DNA from 3 places in the Geodermatophilus sp. Leaf369 genome. Region 2 is predicted to be linked to each of the others. Evidence: predicted binding sites of a transcription regulator. Region 2 holds the regulator's gene; each other region holds the start of a gene.
What was found. The regulator LexA, encoded in region 2, represses DNA repair genes until DNA is damaged. The targets are predictions, from matches to a motif close to TCGAACANNTGTTCGA.

Region 1 (6,354 bases), on a different contig from region 2:
CTGCTGCTCGGGCACCGGGTACCGGACACGGGGGGCGGTGTCGTAGTCCGGCAGGACCACGCCAACACCCAGCTCGGCGACCAGGTGCCGGGCCAGCGGCAGGTCCTGCTCGGGATTCCGGTTGACGAACCCCCCGCCGTGCAGGTGCAGCACCACCGGGACCGGTCCGGAGGAGGCCTCGGGGTGCAGGACCACGGCGCGGACCCGTCCGTGTCGGGTGGGGATCTGCACCGTGGTGGGTGCGGGCCCCTGAGCGTGCGGGAGCCGCCGGAGGGCCGGGGGTGTGAGCCGCACCCGGGAACCGAGGTGCGCCAGGACCCAGAACGCCGGGTGGAACGGTCGTCGCCTCATCGGTGGTCCACCCTGCCACGCCCACGCTCACCCACCCGGGGCACCGACGACCACCAGCTCGATTCCCTCGGGGTCGGCGAGCGACCACCGGCCCGCGGACTCCCCCAGGACCCGGCCACCGGCCGCGACGGCGATGGCCAGGCGCGCCTGCACGACGTCGGCCGGCACCGCCAGCTCGACGTGGACCCGGTCGCGCTGCCTGCGCCGCTCGGTGTCCGTCGCGTCCAGCTCTTGGAAGACCAGCGTGGGGTTCAGCCGCCGCGGGTCGTGGACGTCGCTGGCCCCGTCCCGGCGGTCGGGTTCGTAGCCGAGCGCGGCCGTCCAGAACGCACGGACGGCGTCGACGTCGGCGGCGTCGAGGAAGAGCTGCACGAAACGCGGTAGCGCCGGGTCCGCGGTCGCCCCCAGCTCGCGCGCCACGGTCTGGAGGCGGGCGGCGAGGTCGGTGAAGTCCAGCTCGAGGCCGTGGGCGGCGGCCTCCCAGCGGTCCTTGCCGCTGTCCAGGACCACCAGCCCGGGGCGCAGGTCGATCAGCAGGGGGAACCCGGCGTCGTCGGCAAGGGCCGCAGCCGCGGCGGCCAGGTCCCGCTGCTGGCCCGTCGAGGTGGTGCGGTAGCAGGCCACCGCACCGAACACGGCGGACCAGTCGGCGGTCGCCGGGCTATCGCCGAGCCGGTCGCCGGGCACGAGGTCGACCTCGTTGCCGTCGGGGTCGGCGTGCCGGACGCCGTAGGGCCCCGACGGCTCGCCCGGGCTCACCTGGGCGACCACGGCGGCCGGCCGCACCACGTCGAGGTGGAGGCGGTTGCGCAACGGTCGCGGGTCGGTGGCCGGCCGGATGCCCATCGCGGGGTCCCGCCGCAGCGGGTCCGCCAGCCCGTCGTCGTCCCCCGGCTCGTAGCCGAGCACCCGCTGCCAGAACGGCCGCACCGCGGACGGGTCGCCGGCGTCGACCACGACGCGGAGGTGCTGCAGCACGGTCGGATCGGCGGTCAGCCCCAGCTCCCGCGCGGCGGCCGACACCGCGTCGGCACGGTCGTCGGAGTCCAGGCGCACCCGCAGGCCGGTGTCGCGGACGTCGACCGCCGCCCCGGCCGACAGGTGCGCGACCTCCCCGGCGAGCGCGGCCCCCGCGACGAGCGAGGGCGCGTCGAACCACGCCGTGGTGACGCCGTCGACCGTCCGCCAGTCTGCTTCCGGTGCTGTCATGGCGGCACCCTAGGGACTCGACGGGCATGCTGCAGCCGTGCTCGTGGCCATCGGAGGACTCCCCGGCGTCGGCAAGACCACCGTGGCCCGGGCGGTGGCCGGCGCGCTGCCCGCGGCCCACGTGCGGATCGACGCGCTCGAGGTGGCGCTGGTGCGGCAGGGCGTGGTCGCGGAGGGCGAGGTCGGACCACACGGGTACGGCCTGGCGCTTGCCGTGGCCGACACCTGCCTGGCAAGCGGTGGGCACGTCGTCGTCGACGCGGTGTTCGACGTGCACGAGGCCCGGCAGCCCTGGGACGAGCTCGCCGCCCGGTACGGGACGGAGCTGCACTGGGTGCGGCTGGTGTGCAGCGATCCGGCCGAGCACCGGCGCCGGGTGGTGGAGCGCAGCGCGGACATCGCGGGCCACCAGCTGCCGAGCTGGGACGACGTGACCGGGCGCGTCGTGGACACCTGGGACCAGCCGCACAGCGTCGTGGACACCGCAGCCGGCGATCCGGTTGCAACCGTTCTCGCAGCTCTGCAGGGTGTTCAGGACCCTGGCGCAGGCCCTACCGTCCGGTCATGACGACGTTCTGGATCGTGGTGGGCGTGCTGGTGGTGGCCGCGCTGGCGGCGATGCTGGTGCACGACCGCCGCGCGAAGGCCCGGGGCTCCCGGTTCGACGCCGACGGCATCGGCGGCGGTGCGACGGGCAGCCCGGAGGCCTACCGCAGCTCGCCGGGCAGCCACCCGACCGGCTGGGGCCGGGGGACGGGCGGCGGCGCGGGCTGATCGGCGTGGATCCGGCTCAACGCCGGTCGCGGACCCACCGGTCGCGCAACCGCCGGAGCCGGACACCGGCGACGGTCAGGAACGCCGCGATGCCGACGACGGCGAACGCGATGCGCCCGTAGGAGCCGTCGACGGACACGGCGACCACCAGAGCGATCACGGCCAGGAACGCTGCGATGCCCAGGGCGAGCTGGTACCGGGTCAGGTCGACGGGTCGGGCCACGACGGCAGGCTAGGGCCGCGGACCCCGACACGGGCAGGGACGACGGTCAGACGCGCAGGCGGTCGAGCACGATCTCGGTGCCGTCGGGGCGGAACGTGCGCCAGCGTTGCCCGGGTGGTGCTCCGTCGTCACGCTCGACCCGGAACCCGTGGTGGACCTTCGTGTGGTGGCGTTCGCAGAGCAGCGCCGAGTTGTCGAGGCTGGTGTCGCCGTCGTCGCGGAGCCACTCGAGCAGGTGGTGGACGTCGCACCAGTGCGTGGGGGCGTGGCAGCCGGCGAAGACGCAGTGCCCGTCCCGGGCTTCGACGGCCTTGCGGATGTGCGGTGGGACGACCCGCTTGGTGCGCCCGACGTCCAGCGGGAGCCCGTCGGGGCCCATGACGATGCGGGTGATGGCCGAGTCACAGGCGATCCAGCGGGCCCGGGCCGCGCTGATGGTGGCGCCGAAGCCGGTGGTGGCGGTGTCGCGACCGGTGGCGGGGTCGACCAGGTCCTCGAGGTCGATGGTGACGACGACCTGCGGCTTGACCGTGCGCAGGAACGGCAGGTCCCCCTGGGCCAGGGCGTTGTCGCAGAGCTGGACGAACGCGTCGCCCTTCTGCTGGGCGCGGGTGCGCAGATCGCCCAGCGGGCGGTCGGCCTGCACGATGGACTCGATCGCGGCCAGTGCCTTCTCGAACCCGACCGGGTCCAGGTCGAACCGCCCCGACCCTGAGCCGTCGGCGCGGCGGCTGAGCGTCAACGACCGCCGCTCGGTGGGGTCGGGCTCGGGCCCGTCGGGGTCCAGGGCGTTGCGGAACGCGTTCACCGCGGTGGCGAGCTTCGCGTGCGGCAGTGTGCGTGCGACCTCGGTCCACGCCTCGTCGAAGGCGTCGAGGTCGACGTCCTGCTCCGCGGCCGCAGCGATGTCACACGGCCGCAGCGCGTCGGCGACCACCCCGACCTGGGCGGCGGTGACCGCCCCCTCGGCGAACGCGGCCTCCAGACGTGGAAAGTGCTCCAGCGCCCGGCCGGCCCGCACCACGGCAGCGGCTGCTCCGTTCGAGAAGTGGTGGTGACCGCGCAGCAGCGACTGCATCGTCCTGAGCCCGTCGTGCTCAGCAGCACCGACCACGTCGGCGTGCCGGACGGTGCGGGTCAACTCGGCCGAGGCCCGGTTGACGAACTCGACCAGATCGGCCGTCCGCTCCAGCAGCGCACCGTCAGGCAGTGCATGGAGGTCGTCGACAGCCAGGGCGTCCAGCGCGGACCGCAGCTCGCTCACGACACCTCCCAGCTGTTCGATCAGGTGTTCGAAGTCTACCGCAGCAGGAGACCCCGGAACAGCTGAATCCCCAGCTCAGAGGCCTGTCCACAGATCCGCGAACGGGCTTGACACCCGTCATAGCTGCGGGTGCCCGAACAGCCCGGGCAGCCCCCCGGTGTGCAGGAAGACCACCCGCCCCGGCGGCAGCGACCCGGCGGTCGCCGCGGCGACGAGGCCCGCCATCGCCCGGCCGGTGTACGTGGGGTCCAGCAGGACGCCCTCGGTCCGGGCCACGAGGGTGAGGGCGTCCCGCGTCGCCGGGGTCAGGTGCTCGTAGCCCTCCCCGATCTGCCCGTCGTCGACCCGCAGACCCGCAGCGGAGACCCCCATCTCGTCGAGCAGCGTCGCCACCGTGTCGTGGGCGTCGACGACGGCACCGGTGGCCACCCCGAGCACCCGCGAGGTGCCCAGCGCCGCCACGAGGCCCGCCATCGTCCCGCCGGACCCGACCGCGACCACGACCAGACCGACGTCCGGCACCTGCTCCAGCAGCTCCTCCCCGGCCCGCCGGTAGGCCTCGGCGCTGCGGGCGCTGGTCCCACCGAACGGGATGAGGTGGGCGTGGCGCTGCTGGGCGAGTCCGGCGGCGACGGCTGCGGGGTCGTCGTCCCCGGCGAACACGACCTCGGCACCGAGGAGGTCGTCCAGCAGGAGGTTCCCCCGCCGCTGCTCGGGCTCGTGCCCCGAGAGCACCAGGACGCAGCCCAGCCCGCACCGGGCGGCCGCGGCGGCGGTGAGCCGGGCGTGGTTGCTCTGCGGCGCCCCGGTGGTGACGACGACGTCGGCGCCGGCCTCGAGGGCGTCGCCGATCGTGACCTCCAGCTTGCGGACCTTGTTGCCGCCCCCGCCCAGACCGATCAGGTCGTCGCGCTTCACCAGCAGCCGGTCGGCGGGCAACCCCAGGGCGTCCGCCAGGCGCGGTGCGGCGTCGACCGGCGTGGGCCCGCCGACGAACGGGGGTGCGCCGGTCATCGCCCGTCCACCACCGTGTCCACCGTCCACTCCCCGCGGGGCTGGGCGTGCAGCTCCCAGTACGCGTCGGCGAGCCGGTCGGGGTCGAGGACCGTGCCCGGGGCGATGACCCCGACGACCGTCACGCTCGCGACGTGCACGCCGTCCTCGGCCAGCTGATCGTGCAGCACGGCCACCGCGTTGCGCAGCGCCGCCTTGCCCAGCGTGAGCGAGGCGTGCTCCGGATCGGGGTACAGCGCCGGTCCGCCGCCGGTCACCAGCAGCGTCCCGGCACCGGCCGCGCGCATCGCCGGGGTGAACACCTGCGCCGCGACCACGGCGCCGACCACGTCCACGGTCAGCGCGTGCTGCAGGTGCTCGGCGTCCGCGGTGAGCAGGTCGTCGCTGACCACGAGGCCGACGTTGTAGACCACCACGTCCGGGGAGCCGACGGTCTCCAGGGCGGCGCGGAAGGCGGTCGGGTCACCGGCGTCGGCGGTCACCGTGGAGACGGCCACCCCGGCCGCTCGCAGGTCGGCCGCGATCGGGGACAGCGTCTCGGCGGTGCGGGCCACGAGGGTCACGGTGGCGCCCTCCCGGCCGAAGCGGCGGGCGATGCCGGCACCGAGGCCGGGTCCGGCGCCGATGACGACGACGTGGCGGGGGGCGGTGGATGCAGTGGTCACGGGACGGGGAGATGCCCACGCCGCGCCCGCCCGACACCGGTAACCTCGAGAACGGTGCGCCGGGAAGTCTGGTCGGCAACTCCTCAGTCGACCCCTGCACCCGGAGCCGCCCCGTGACCACCCCCGCCCGGCTCTTCTCCCGCGGCACGTACTCCGAAGCCACCCGGATCGCCGCCCTCCTGCGCAAGGAGACCGTCGGCGGCGTCCTGCTGATCCTCGGCGCCGCCATCGCCCTCGTCTGGGCCAACACCCCCTGGGCCGCGGCCTACGAGGGGCTGCGCGACACCGTCGTCGGGCCGTCCGCGCTCCACCTGGACCTCAGCCTCGGCACGTGGGCCGCCGACGGGCTGCTGGCGGTCTTCTTCTTCGTCGCCGGCCTGGAGCTCAAGCGCGAGTTCGTCGCCGGCGACCTGCGCGACCCCAAGAAGGCCGCCCTCCCGGTCGCCGCGGCCGTCGGCGGCATGGCCGTCCCGGCGCTCATCTACACCGCGATCAACCTCGGCAGCGACGACGGGCTGACCGGCTGGGCCATCCCCACCGCGACCGACATCGCCTTCGCCCTGGCCGTCCTGGCCGTGATCAGCACCCACCTGCCGGCCGCGCTGCGCACCTTCCTGCTGACCCTCGCGATCGTCGACGACCTGCTGGCCATCACGATCATCGCGGTCTTCTACACGTCGTCGCTGGCCTTCGGGCCGCTCGCCCTGGCGCTCGTCCCGCTGGCGCTGTTCGGGTTCCTGGTCCAGAAGCGCATCCGGCACTGGTGGCTGTTGATCCCGCTCGCCGTCCTCACCTGGGGCCTGGTGCACGAGTCCGGGGTGCACGCCACGGTCGCCGCCGTCCTGCTGGCCTTC
Region 2 (6,354 bases):
GTGCTCGGCGATGTACTCGACGATCGCCTCGACCTGCTCGTCCTGGTAGCCCAGGCTCTTCAGCGCCCGCGGCACCGTCTGGTTGACGATCTGCATGGACCCGCCGCCGACCAGCTTCTTGAACTTGACCAGCGCGAAGTCCGGCTCGATGCCGGTCGTGTCGCAGTCCATCATGAAGCCGATCGTGCCGGTGGGGGCCAGCACGGAGGCCTGGGCGTTGCGCCAGCCGTTCTCGGCGCCGATGGCCAGGCCCTCCTGCCACTGCGCGGTGGCGGCCTTGAGCACGTCGGCGTCGTCGGCACCCACGGGGCGGATCGCGTCGTTGGCGGCGGCGTGCTTGCGCATGACCCGGGCGTGCGCCGAGGCGTTGCGGGCGTAGCCGTCGTAGGCACCGACGACACCGGCCAGCTCGGCCGAGCGGCGGTAGGCCGCACCGGTCATCAGCGAGGTGATCGCCGCGGCCAGGCTCTGGCCACCGCGGGAGTCGTAGGCGTGCCCGGTGGCCATGAGCAGCGCGCCGAGGTTGGCGTAGCCGATGCCCAGCTGGCGGTAGGCCCGGGTGGTGTCACCGATGGGCGCCGTCGGGAAGTCGGCGAAGCAGATCGAGATGTCCATCGCGGTGATGATCAGCTCGACCGAGCGGGTGAACCGCTCGGAGTCGAACGTGCCGTCGGGGCGCAGGAACTTCATGAGGTTCAGCGACGCCAGGTTGCACGAGCTGTTGTCCAGGCTCATGTACTCCGAGCACGGGTTGGACGCGTTGATCCGCCCGGTCTCGGGGTTGGTGTGCCAGTCGTTGATCGTGTCGTCGTACTGGATGCCCGGGTCGGCGCACTCCCACGCGGCGGTGGTGACCTTGCGGAAGAGCTCCTTGGCGTCCACGGTCTCGATGACCGAGCCGTCGGTGCGCGAGCGCAGTCCGAAGGGCGTGCCGTCCTCGACGGCCCGCATGAACTCCTCGTTCACCCGGACCGAGTTGTTGGCGTTCTGGTACTGGACGCTGGTGATGTCCCGGCCGCCCAGGTCCATGTCGTAGCCGGCGTCCCGCAGCGCGCGGATCTTGTCCTCCTCGCGCGCCTTGGTCTCGACGAACTCCTCGATGTCGGGGTGGTCGATGTCCAGCACGACCATCTTCGCGGCGCGACGGGTGGCGCCACCGCTCTTGATGGTGCCGGCCGAGGCGTCGGCCCCGCGCATGAAGGAGACCGGCCCGGAGGCGGTGCCACCGGAGGACAGCAGCTCCTTGGAGGAGCGGATGCGGGAGAGGTTCAGCCCGGCACCGGAGCCGCCCTTGAAGATCAGGCCCTCCTCGCGGTACCAGTTGAGGATCGAGTCCATCGTGTCGTCGACGGCGAGGATGAAGCAGGCACTGACCTGCTGCGGGCTCGAGGTGCCGACGTTGAACCAGACGGGTGAGTTGAAGCTGAAGACCTGGTGCAGCAGCATCCAGGTGAGCTCGTGCTCGAACAGCTCGACGTCGGTCTCGGAGGAGAAGTAGCCGTGCTCGCGGCCGGCCTCGGTGTAGGTGAGGACGACGCGGTCGATGAGCTGACGCAGACTGGTCTCGCGCACCGGGGTGCCCACGGCGCCGCGGAAGTACTTCGTGGTGACGATGTTCGTGGCGTTGATCGACCAGTCGGAGGGGAACTCGACCCCGCGCTGCTCGAAGTTGATCGAGCCGTCGCGCCAGTTGGTCATCACGACGTCGCGGCGCTCCCAGGTCACCTCGTCGTAGGGGTGCACCCCGGCGGTGGTGAACACGCGGGCGACCTTGAGGCCCTTGCGGTCGGTGGACTTCGCGGTCCTCTTGCGGCCGGACGAGATGCGGTCGGTGGTCTCGGTCAAGACGTGCTCCCCTGGCGTGGCGTGGCTGTGGTGAGGCGGTGGTGAGGCGGTGGTCGTGGCTCTGGTGGCGCTCTAGTGCGGTGGTGCGTCGGTCCCGTTCTAGCCGGGGGGTCCGACAGTCCGGGCGGTGTCGCCCGGGGCGGGGTCGTCGTCGGCAGCGGGACCGGAGCCGAGTCCGATCCGCTTCAACTCGCTGATCTCCTTCTCGAAGTCGGCGACCGACGTGAAGGAGCGGTAGACGCTGGCGAACCGGAGGTAGGCGACCTCGTCGAGGTAGCGGAGCGGGGCCAGGATGGCCAGCCCCACCTCGTTGCTGGGCACCTCGGCCGACCCGGTGGCGCGCACGGCGTCCTCCACCTTCGCGGCGAGGACCGCGAGCTGCCCCTCGTCGACCGGTCGCCCCTGGCACGCCCGGCGGACACCGGCGATCACCTTGCTGCGGTCGAAGGGCTCGCTGACCCCGCTGCGCTTGATGACCGCGAGCACCGGCTCCTCGACGGTCGTGAAGCGCCGGCCGCAGACCGGGCAGGACCGACGGCGGCGCGTCGTCGCGCCCTCGTCGGCCTCCCGGGAGTCGACGACCCGGCTGTCGGGGCTGTGGCAGAACGGGCAGCGCACCGGGGGTCTCCTCTCGGGTGTCGTGGACTCCCACGACGGCCGCCCTGTGCACGCTCCCGGGGACATCCGGTGGATGTCGGGGGGAGAACCTGTGGACGGGCCTGTGGATGGAAGAACATCTGTGTAACTACTAGATGTTGTGGTGAGAGTAGCCCCGCACCCCTACAGATACGCAACCCCTCCCGGGCGTGTCCTCTTCCCCGACTCCGTCGCGCCTTCGGTGGCACCCCGGGACGCCGGTCCTGCCCCACGCGCACCAGCCCGTGCACAGCTCCTGCCAGCACCGATGCCGCCCGGTCGGCACAACCGACCGACGCAGGCCCGCTGCCGCGTACCGCACCCGGACGCGACGGAGCCGGCCCACCCGGGACGGTCGTCCACCGGGGGCCGGCTCGATCCCGGGAGGCGCGAGGTCCCGGAGTGGCGTCAGGGCTCAGGGGACCTGCAGCACCTGGCCGGGCACGAGGGTCACGCCGTCCAGGTCGTTCAGCGACCGCAGTGCGTCGACGACCCCACGGGGGTCGGCGTCGGGGGCGATGGTGCCGGCGATGGACCACAGGGTGTCGCCCGGGGCGACCACGACACTGCTCTCCCCCGCCAGGGCCAGCCCACCACCGGCGGGCTGCCCGCCGAACACCACGGGGCCGGCGAGGGCCGCCAGGCCCAGCCCCCCGGCCACGACCAGCCCCAGCACGGCCCGACGACCACGCCGGGTCAACCGCAGCGGGGCCGGCCGATCAGCCACCGGGGGTCGACCGGCGACGGCGGGGCGACGCAACGGCACCACGTCGGCCCACTGCTCCGGCACCGGCTCCCGCACCGTCACGGTCGGGTCCTGGACCAGGCGGAGCACGGGCCCGACGGGCTCGACGACGCGGCGCGCGGCGACGCCGGCCTGCAGGGCGCGACCGGCCGGGTGGTTGCCGCGGACGGTCGGGGTGGTGCTCGAGGTGTTCGCCGTGGTGGCCATCGTGGTCGCTCCTGTCGCTCGCTCCGACGCCCGGGAAGGGATCGAACGGTTGTTCGATCGAACGTCTGTGCGGATGTCTACCCGAGGGGTCCGACAAAATCGAGGCGACACGGCGTGTCGTTCGAACACCTGTTTGAACGGAGCGGTTCGAGGCGTTACCGTCCGTGTTGATCACGACGGTCACCGTCGGCTGCGCGCCCTCCCCCGGGGGACGCCCGTCCGGCGGGCGTCCGACCGTCGGCACCGGACGAGCTGCGGGCACGCAGTCGGAGGAGGACACGTGGCGGTCGAGGGCGACACACCGGACGGCACGGGCGCCGTGAAGGCCCCCGCGGCGCGGAAGAAGACGTCCACCCGACGGGCCGCGGCGACCGCGGGGGCCGAGGCCACCCCCGGGGACGCCACCGTGCGCGAGTTCCCGGAGCGGGGCGAGGCCGGCGACGGTCTCACCCAGCGCCAGCGTCGGGTCCTGGAGGTCATCCGCGACTCGATCGACCGGCGCGGCTACCCGCCGAGCGTGCGGGAGATCGGCGAGGCCGTCGGGCTGTCCTCGGCCTCCTCGGTCGCCCACCAGCTCTCCGTGCTGCAGAAGAAGGGGTGGCTGCGCCGCGACCCCAACCGGCCCCGGGCCCTGGACGTCCGACTGCCCGGCGACCACCCGATGGCCGACGCGAGCGGTTCGGCGCTGGCCGGGTCCGGTGCCGCCAGCGGCGTCGACGACCCGCAGGCGCCGGTCCCCACCTACGTCCCCGTCGTCGGTCGGATCGCCGCCGGTGGACCGGTCCTCGCCGAGCAGGCCGTCGAGGACGTCTTCCCGCTCCCCCGCGAGCTGGTCGGCGAGGGCACGCTGTTCATGCTCAAGGTGACCGGTGAGTCGATGGTCGACGCGGCGATCTGCGACGGCGACTGGGTCGTCGTCCGGCAGCAGGCGAGCGCGGAGAACGGCGAGATCGTCGCGGCGATGATCGACGGTGAGGCCACCGTGAAGACCTACAAGCGGCGCGACGGGCACGTGTGGCTGCTGCCGCACAACCCGGCCTTCGAGCCCATCCCGGGTGACGACGCGACCGTGCTGGGCCGCGTGGTCACGGTCCTGCGCCGGCTCTGAGTCGACGGCCGGGTCCCGCCGCGGCGGGACCCGGCCCCGGGGAGGTCAGTGCCGGCGGCGGAGCTTGCCGGACGCCCAGACCAGCACGCCGGCAGCCAGCGCGGCGATCACCCCGGCCGTCCACGGCGAGAGACCACCGGAGGCGGTGCCCGGCTCGACAGCGGTCGCGGCGTCGGCCGGGCCGACCGCCGCAGCCGGGGACAGCGCACCGGTCGAGGGCAGCACGGTGACGGCCGCGGGCAGACCCTCGCCCGAGACCACCAGGCTGCGGGCATCGGCAGCGAAGGCGACCGCCTCGCCCTGGGGCGACTCGGGCAGGGCGACCCGGGCCGGGGCACCGGCCAGCGCGCCGGGGACGTCGGAGCCGACGAGCGGCCAGACGTAGGCGTCGGTGTAGGTGCGCAGCGCGATGAGCGCGCCGTCCTGGCTCACCGCGCCGCCGGTCACCAGCAGCTGCCCGGCCCGGCCCACCGGGCCACCGGGGGTGCCCGTCAGGGACAGCGCCAGCTCGGCGACCCGCTCCATGGGCACGGTCGCGGCGGGGTCGAGGGCGGCGGTCGGTCGGTAGACCCCGCTGACCCCCAGCACCTCCTTGGTGACCAGGTAGGGCGTGCCGTCGGGGGCCAGCAGCAGGGCCTCGGCGTCGTGGGGACCGTCGGGGTAGGTCAGTCGGTGCACCTGCGCGGTGCCGTCCGGGCGCAGCGCGATCAGCGCGACGGTCTCGCGGGACAGCCGGTTGTCCCCGGTGTCGGCGAACCAGACGGTGCCGTCGGCCGCCAGCGCCATGTCCTCGGGGTCGTAGGGGTCCACCGCGGCGGTCCGCTCACCGACCACGGCGCAGGAGGCGTCCAGCAGGTGGACCGTCACGGCGTCCCCGCCGTCGTTCATCACCAGCGTGGTGTCCCCGGACACCGCCATCCCGGAGATCTCCGGGAGTCGGGCGTCGGTCACCGAGCAGGGGGTGGCGGGCTCGCCGAAGGGGGCGAGGACCTCCTCGGCCGCGGCGGTGACGACGGCGGCCGACCCGGTCTGGGCCGCGGACAGGAAGGAGCCCGGCAGGAACGGCCCGGCGACGACGCCGATCCCCAGGACGGTCGCCACGAGGGCCCGCGGGCATCGCCCGGCGGGCTCAGGCAGTCGACCGACCGGCTCTGGCACGCACGAAGCGTGACATCACGACTGCGTCGAGTGCGTGCACCACGCCCAGCAGGACGAGTCCCACAGCAGCGCCGACGACCGCGTCGGTGACCCAGTGGAAGTCCAGGGCCACCATGGCCACTCCCGTCACGAGCGGGCCGAACACGCTGAGCACCCACAGGGCGCGCTGCACCTGCGCCGGCAGCCCGAACTCCACGGCCTGCCACCGCGCCACGCCCCACATCAGCACGGCGTTGGCGACGTGCCCGGAGGGGTAGGAGGCGCCGTCCCGGTGGAAGAACGAGCCCGGGTAGGCCGGCGCCGTCCGGCCGGTGCCGTACTTGAAGGCGTAGACGACCGCGGTCAGCAGCGCCAGGGCGACCAGCACCCGCAGCACCGGGACGACGGTGCGCCGGCGCCAGGAGATCCAGCCGACGAGCGCGACCAGGACCACCAGGATGGTGAAGCGCCCACCGGCCTGGGTGAAGACCCAGACACCCCAGTACACGTCGGAGTTCCGCAGGTCCCAGGAGCTGACGACCTCGGAGACCGTGAGGTCCATCCGCTCCAGCACGCCGCGGGACAGCAGGTCCGCGGTCACCACGGCGGTCACCAGCGCGGCGACGACGACGGCCCACCAGGCGGGGCGCCCGGTCCCGATGACCCCCGGGCGACG
Region 3 (6,354 bases), on a different contig from region 2:
CGGGTGCCGGGCCGGCTGGTCTTCGGCGGGACGTCGACGGTGTGGGGCGGCGGGATGGCCTTCCTGGACGACGTCGCGCCGGGCACCGCGCCGGCCCGGGCCTGGTTGGTCACGGCCGGGCAGTTCGCCGACGTCGCCGCGCAGGAGATGCACGCTGCTCCCGGGACCGTCGCCCTCGACGCGGTCCCGGTCGGGCGGCACCACCTGGGCCTGGGCCGGTACGAGACGGTCGTGCGGCTCGGTGACCGGGACGGCGTCCCCGTGCTCACGCTGACCTGCCCGGAACCGCCGCCCCCCGCCCCGCCGTCCGCGGCCTACCTGCGCGTGCTGGCCGCCGGGCTGGTCGAGGCCGGCTGGCCGGCGGCCGAGGTGGTCGACCACCTTGCTCTTGCCTCGACGTGGCCCCGCGCCGACGTCGCCGCGCTCCTCGTCCCGGCACCCTGAGCCGCCCTGGTGTGGGGTGGTCCGCGGTCTACCGCGGCTCGACCCCCCACACCGCGGCCCCACCCTGGTGTCGAGCCTCAGGCCGCCCGCACCGACAGCCCGCCGTCCACCGGCAGGAGCACGCCGGTGACGTAGCGGGACTCGTCCGAGGCCAGGAACAGCGCGGCGTCGGCGACGTCCTGGGCGGTGCCCATCCGCCCGGTCGGGCTGTGTGCGTCCCGCTCGGCGCGGATCTCCGCGACCGAGGAGCCCCCGGCCAGCTGTTGGTAGACCAGCGGGGTGTCGATCAGCCCCGCCAGCACGGCGTTGACCCGGACCCCGCGGTCGGCGTGCTGCAGGGCCAGGCTGCGGGTCAGCTGGTTCACCCCGGCCTTCGCCGCCGCGTAGCTGGGGTAGGGGTAGCCGGTCCAGCGGATCGACGCCGTCGAGGACACGTTGACGATCGACCCGCCGCGGTCGAGCAGGTGCGGCAGCGTCGCCTGCGCGGACAGGAAGACGCTGTCCAGGTTCAACGCGAGGGTGCGGTGCCAGTCGTCCAGGGTCAGCTCGTCCACCCCGCCGAGCCGGGTCGCGCCCACGGTGTTCTGGACGACGTCCAGCTGCCCGAACTCGTCGATCACCGCGGCGACGGCGTCCTGCACCTGGTCGGCGTCGGTGACGTCGGCGACGAGGGCCAGCGCCGTCCCGCCCTCGGTCCGGACGGCGTCGACGGTGCGCTGGGCGGCCGCCTCGTCCCGGTCGACGACGACGACCTGCGCGCCGTGCCGGGCGAACGTGGTGGCGGTGGCCGCGCCGATGCTGGTGACGCCGTCCGGACCGCCGGTGTTCAGCCCACCGCCGAAGACGATCGCGACCTTCCTGGCCAGCCGGGGGTCAGCCACGGGGGCCGGGCGTGCCCGCGAGGAAGTCCAGCAGCACCCGGGCGAAGTGCTCCGGTCCCTCGTAGAACGGGAAGTGCGACCCGCCCTCGTCGGCGCTGAACGTGCGCAGCTGCGCACCCGGGACGTGCTCGGCGGTCCACTGCTGCGACGCCGGGGCCACGTGGCTGACCTCTCCGGCCACCACGAGCGTCGGGACGTCGATGCGCGGCAGCACGTCGCGCCAGTCCTGCATGGCGTGGTCCAGCAGCAACCGGGCACCCCACGGTCCGGGCATCTGCAGGTTCTCCCCGAACAGGAACGCCATGTCCTCCTCGGGCAGCACGTCGGACAGCATCGAGGCCAGGAACGCCCGGCGGGTCTCGGTGGCGTCGGCGGCGCCGACCGCGCCGACGAAGCCCTCGGTGCTCGGGAAGTCCAGGATCGCGCCGGCCGCGGCGCCCTCCTCCGGGGTCATCCAGGGCAGCACCACGCAGGCGCTGGGCTGGTCGATCACCACGAGGGAGTCCAGGGCGCCGGTGCCGTGGGTGTCGATGTGGCTCCAGGCGACCGAGGCGCCCATCGAGTGCCCGACCAGGTCGTAGGAGGTCAGCCCCAGGTGCGCGACCAGCTCGGCGAGGTCGGCGGCCAGCCGGGCCACCCGGGCGCCGTGGTCGGGCTTGCCGGACCGGCCGTGCCCGCGGTGGTCGTAGGTGACCACCCGGTGCTGGGCGGCGAGGGTGGGGACGACGCGGTCGAAGGTGGACTGCGACTGCGACCAGCCGTGCATCAGGACCAGCGTCCGGCCGCTGTCCGTGGGGCCGGTGTCCCGGACGTCGAGGTCGGTGCCGTCGGTGGTCGTGAACGTGCTCATCGGGGCCTCCTGCCGGGTCGCCGTCGACCCACCGGGTGATCATCGGTGATGTGTGACGCGGGCCACCACGGCCGCAGCGAGCAGAGCCGGCGGGCCGGTTGCTCGCTGCGTCGGAGGTCAGCCGAGCAGCTCCGCGACGGCCAGCCCCAGGTGCAGGCGCAGCCGGGTGGCGCCGTCGTCCAGGTCGGCGCCGGTGAGCTCGCGGACCCGGTCCAGCCGGTAGTGCAGGGTCGTGCGGTGCACGTGCAGGGCGTCGGCGGCGGCCGGGGCGTTGCCGCCGGCGTCCAGCCAGGCGGCCAGCGTCGCGGTGAGCCGGCCCTGCGGGTCCCCGGCGCGCAGCGCGGTGAGCTCGGCCGGCAGGGCGGTCTCGTCCCAGTCCTCCGGGGGCACCCGCAGGAGCACGGCCTGCACTCCGAGGGCGGTGCCGTCGACGACCGGGCCGGGCTGCAGCCGGGGGACGGCGCGGGTCGCCAGCTCGGCCGTCCGGTGCGACACCCAGCCCCGGTCGAGCCCGACCACCGCGGGGCCGGTGCCCGCGACGCAGGTGAACCGGCCGGCAGCGACCTCGGCCACGGTCCCGACCGCGGCAGCGGCGAGCCCCGCGACGGTGGCGTCGTCGGTGGGGCCGGCGGTGACCAGCAGGCCGGTGCCGCCGGCGTCGGTGACGGTGGCGAGCACCGTGCCGCCCCGGGTGCCGAGCGCGTCCAGACCCCGGCGGACGGCGGCCCGGGCGTGCTCGCCGTCGTCGGGCCCGACGTCGCGGAGTGCGAGCACCACCGCCCGCACCTGGGTCCCGGCGGTGCCGGCCAGCGCTGCGAGGCCCCGCGTGCGCTCCTCGGCCACCCGGGACAGCAGCGCGGCCACGTCGGCGTCCCGGGCGGCGGTCGCGGCGTCGGCGGCGTGCCGGTCACCGACCAGGACGGCGGCGACCTCGCCCGAGGCGGCGCCGATCAGCGCGACCTCGTCGACGGTCAGCCGGGCGTCGGCGTCGATGACCATCAGCAGGCCGAGCAGCTCCCCGCGCCACCGCAGCGGGACGCACCAGCGCGGGTGCATGCCGATCGCCGGCTCGGCCGGGATCCAGGCCGGTTGCGGCCAGGTGCGCACGCCGGCCCCCAGCACGTGCGCGACCGCGGCACTGCCCGCGTCGCGCTGCAGGACCGCGCGCACCCGCACGTCGTCCTCGTCGCCGAAGTGCCTGCTGGTGGCCAGGAGCCGCACGTCGGGGTCGTCCACCACGACGGAGCGCTGCAGCTGCTCGGCGAGGGCGTCCACCAGCTGCTGGACCCGGTCGGAGGGCACCCGCGGATCCTAGGGGCGGGCCACTGGGTCGTCCTGCGCGACGCCTCGTCGAAGGTACACCTCAGCGCCCTGAGCTGCGCTTTTGTCTTGCCCGCACGCCCGCTGTCCAGTACTCTTCGTACAGGTGTTCGAGCATTCCAGGAGGTGACGAGCGTGGCTCGAGTGGTCGCGAGGACCCGGTTCGGCGTCTCGCTCAGCATCGCCCGGGTCGAGGTGTTCGCCTCGGCTGCGGCGCAGGCGGCGGTGGAGGAGGCCGAGCGGATCGCGCAGGTGTCGGCCGGGCTGCTGCCCCCGGATGCCACCTCCCGGCCCACGCGGCTGGCGGAGCTCCTGGTCACCGAGGACACCGACCGGGCCGGCGTGCACGCCGTGCTGCGGGACGTCGCCGATGCCCAGGCCCAGCTGCACGCCCTCCAGGCGGCCGCGATCTCCCGGCTGGCGGAGCTGCAGCCCGCGCAGCAGTCCTTGCCCGGTGCCCGGGCCGACGACCCGGCCGATCCCGACCGTCCGGACGACTGGGTGGCCGACGAGGTCGCCGTGGTGCTGGGCATCGGGATCGGGTCCGCCTCGGTGCTGGTGGACAGGCAGCGGGTGTTGGTCGAACAGCTGCCGCGGGTGTGGGGAGCACTGGCGGACGGGGAGATCGACGTCCGCCGCTGTCAGGTCCTCGTCGACGCCCTGGCGCACCGGAAGCAGTCCGCCGGGGGCGGACTCCCCGACGACGTCGTGGACGCGGTGGCAGCGCAGGGGCTGGCCTGGATCGGTGAGGGCGTGGGGCCCACCCCGTTGGCGGACCGGGTGGGTGGAGCGCTCATCGCCGCCGACCCGGCCGAGGCGGACAGGCGAGCCGAGCGTCGTAGGCGGAAGCAGAACGTGACCACCGTCGGTGCCGGTGACGGACTGGCGGGGCTCCGGGCGGACCTGCTCGACGCAGCGGATGCAGCAGCGATGCAGGGCGTGGTCGATGCCCTGGCCGCGGTGATGCGCAGGGGCGGTGACCACCGGCCGATCGGGCAGCTGCGGGTGGAGGCGCTGAAGCAACTGTTGACCCGGCCGTGGGAGACGCTGCCCGAGGAGGTGGCTCGGACGTGCTGGGACCTGCGACTGCGGGTGGACCTGGCCGACCTGGACGACCGCGGCCCTGGACCGGGTACGGGCGTGGGCGCGATGGGGAGGCTGCCGGTCGGCCCCGCCGCGGTGGCCGAACTGCTGGCCGGGTTCGACGCCCTCGTACCCACGGGCCCGGCCGGTGGGGGTTCCGTGTGGTTCGAGGTCGTCGACGGCTCCGGCAGGCTGCGTGCGATCAGCTCGCCCGCCGAGGCTCGTGCCGCCGTCCGCCGCGGCAGGGGACTCGGGCCGCCACCGGCGGTCGACGGGTACGAACCGAGTGCGGCTCAGGTCCGCTTCGTGCAGGCCCGAGACCGGCACTGCCGGTTCCCCGGCTGTGCTCGGCCGGCCCAGTACACCGACCTCGACCACGTCGTCCCACGCGACCACGACGACCCGGCCGCCGGCGGGCCCACGTGTGTGACGAACCTGGCTAGTGGCAAATAGACCCTCTGTAGTCACTGACCCTCAGCCACTGCCCGGCGGAGGGCGACCCGGGCTCCTGGCGTCCAACTTGCCGAAGGAGCAGCATTCATCGCCGATCTTGCTTTCGGTAGTGTTACCGTCTTCAAACTTGGCCCTAAGTGAAGCGGCCTGGGGTCACGGGGGTGATGGACATTTTTGGGATAGTCGATTGGTGGAAAGCTCTCACATTCAGCGATCAACTTGGTGTCGCGGGTCTCATTGTGTCGGTGGTTGGTTTCGCTTTAGCGATTCAGCAGCTCAAAAAGACTGCGAAGGCATCAGTCGCAACCAAAAGCGCAATCGAAGAGACTTCTCGTCGTATGAGCCTCAATCACCTGCTTGTATTGCTACCCCAATTGCGGGTCATCGAAGGTGACCTTGACGCTGCAGCTGCCGACGACGATCGTCGATTAGCAATCCGTTCACTGGTCTCGTACAGCCACACTGCGAACCAGGTTGCTTCGCTACTTGAAGGTGACAGCGAGGTTGATATAGCCATGATCGAAAAGCTTCGGGCCAGCGCCAAGACAGCCGGGTCGGCCAAGTCCACGCTAGTCACCAGCAACCGGCAAACGGTGCGCACGGTCACTAAGGCAGCTGTTGAGGAAGTGGGCGAGATTTCAAGCTATTGCGGGGGTCTAGTTGCCCAATTCCAAGTGAAGGCGAGTTGAGATGCAATATCTGAGCAATCAGCAAGTCGAGCAACTCATCGGTCGTTTGAACCGTTTGACCGACGAGGGCGCCTTGACGTGGGAAGCCAATCGGGATAGCGAGTACCGCTTCGCGAGCATCACTGAGAAATTTGGATTTGGGCTGCACTCTCGGGACAACGACGACTTCAATCCTTTCATCCTTGAGATCTATCTCCTGAACGAAGACAAGTCATGGAAGAAGTTGCAGGAGGTAGACACTGACAACACGAGCGGTACGTTTTCCGGGCTGGAAGAGTTGTACGGCAAGGTAAAGCGCCGCGTTCTGAACATCGATGAAATCGCCGGACAGCTGTTCAGTGACCTGGACAAGCTCGATGGAGGACCGAACTAGCTGGCCGCCCTTGGAGCGCGCCGCAGGCGCGCTCTTGACTTGAAGTAGCAACATAACTCGGACGGGTCTGCCTCCCCGATCCATCCCCGAGGCGGCGTTGTAGGACTGTGCACCCCGGCCAGCCGCGCCCAGGGTCGAGGGCCGTGCGGGGTGGGGTACGTGCGTGGGCGGTGGCCCTTGACCCTGGGTGTGGGTGGCGCATGCTCGGGCCGGAGGGGTCGCCGGTCCGCCGGCCGAGGTTGACAGGCCGACCGTTGGTCA

Region 1: the regulator LexA is predicted to act here: its motif matches at 3,838-3,853, upstream of ASG36_RS13015 (HNH endonuclease signature motif containing protein).
Region 3: the regulator LexA is predicted to act here: its motif matches at 3,594-3,609, upstream of ASG36_RS16490 (HNH endonuclease signature motif containing protein).

What each region holds. Positions count from the first base shown of each region.
Region 1 covers NZ_LMQA01000002.1:866,967-873,320, reverse strand. Annotated here, with positions in the region: gene ASG36_RS13040 (alpha/beta hydrolase) at 1-351, opposite strand, end outside; gene ASG36_RS13035 (VOC family protein) at 379-1,560, opposite strand; gene ASG36_RS13030 (AAA family ATPase) at 1,598-2,128, shown strand; gene ASG36_RS13025 (hypothetical protein) at 2,125-2,334, shown strand; gene ASG36_RS13020 (hypothetical protein) at 2,351-2,557, opposite strand; gene ASG36_RS13015 (HNH endonuclease signature motif containing protein) at 2,604-3,821, opposite strand; gene ASG36_RS13010 (pyridoxal-phosphate dependent enzyme) at 3,939-4,835, opposite strand; gene ASG36_RS13005 (SDR family NAD(P)-dependent oxidoreductase) at 4,832-5,500, opposite strand; gene nhaA (Na+/H+ antiporter NhaA) at 5,614-6,354, shown strand, end outside.
Region 2 covers NZ_LMQA01000007.1:53,333-59,686, reverse strand. Annotated here, with positions in the region: gene ASG36_RS21255 (vitamin B12-dependent ribonucleotide reductase) at 1-1,845, opposite strand, end outside; gene nrdR (transcriptional regulator NrdR) at 1,945-2,463, opposite strand; gene ASG36_RS22465 (LysM peptidoglycan-binding domain-containing protein) at 2,897-3,433, opposite strand; gene lexA (transcriptional repressor LexA) at 3,840-4,541, shown strand; gene ASG36_RS21235 (hypothetical protein) at 4,587-5,642, opposite strand; gene ASG36_RS21230 (phosphatase PAP2 family protein) at 5,671-6,354, opposite strand, start outside.
Region 3 covers NZ_LMQA01000004.1:26,168-32,521, reverse strand. Annotated here, with positions in the region: gene ASG36_RS16510 (hypothetical protein) at 1-444, shown strand, start outside; gene ASG36_RS16505 (SDR family NAD(P)-dependent oxidoreductase) at 522-1,325, opposite strand; gene ASG36_RS16500 (alpha/beta fold hydrolase) at 1,318-2,175, opposite strand; gene ASG36_RS22745 (CdaR family transcriptional regulator) at 2,293-3,477, opposite strand; gene ASG36_RS16490 (HNH endonuclease signature motif containing protein) at 3,631-5,031, shown strand; gene ASG36_RS22020 (hypothetical protein) at 5,193-5,720, shown strand; gene ASG36_RS16485 (hypothetical protein) at 5,722-6,093, shown strand.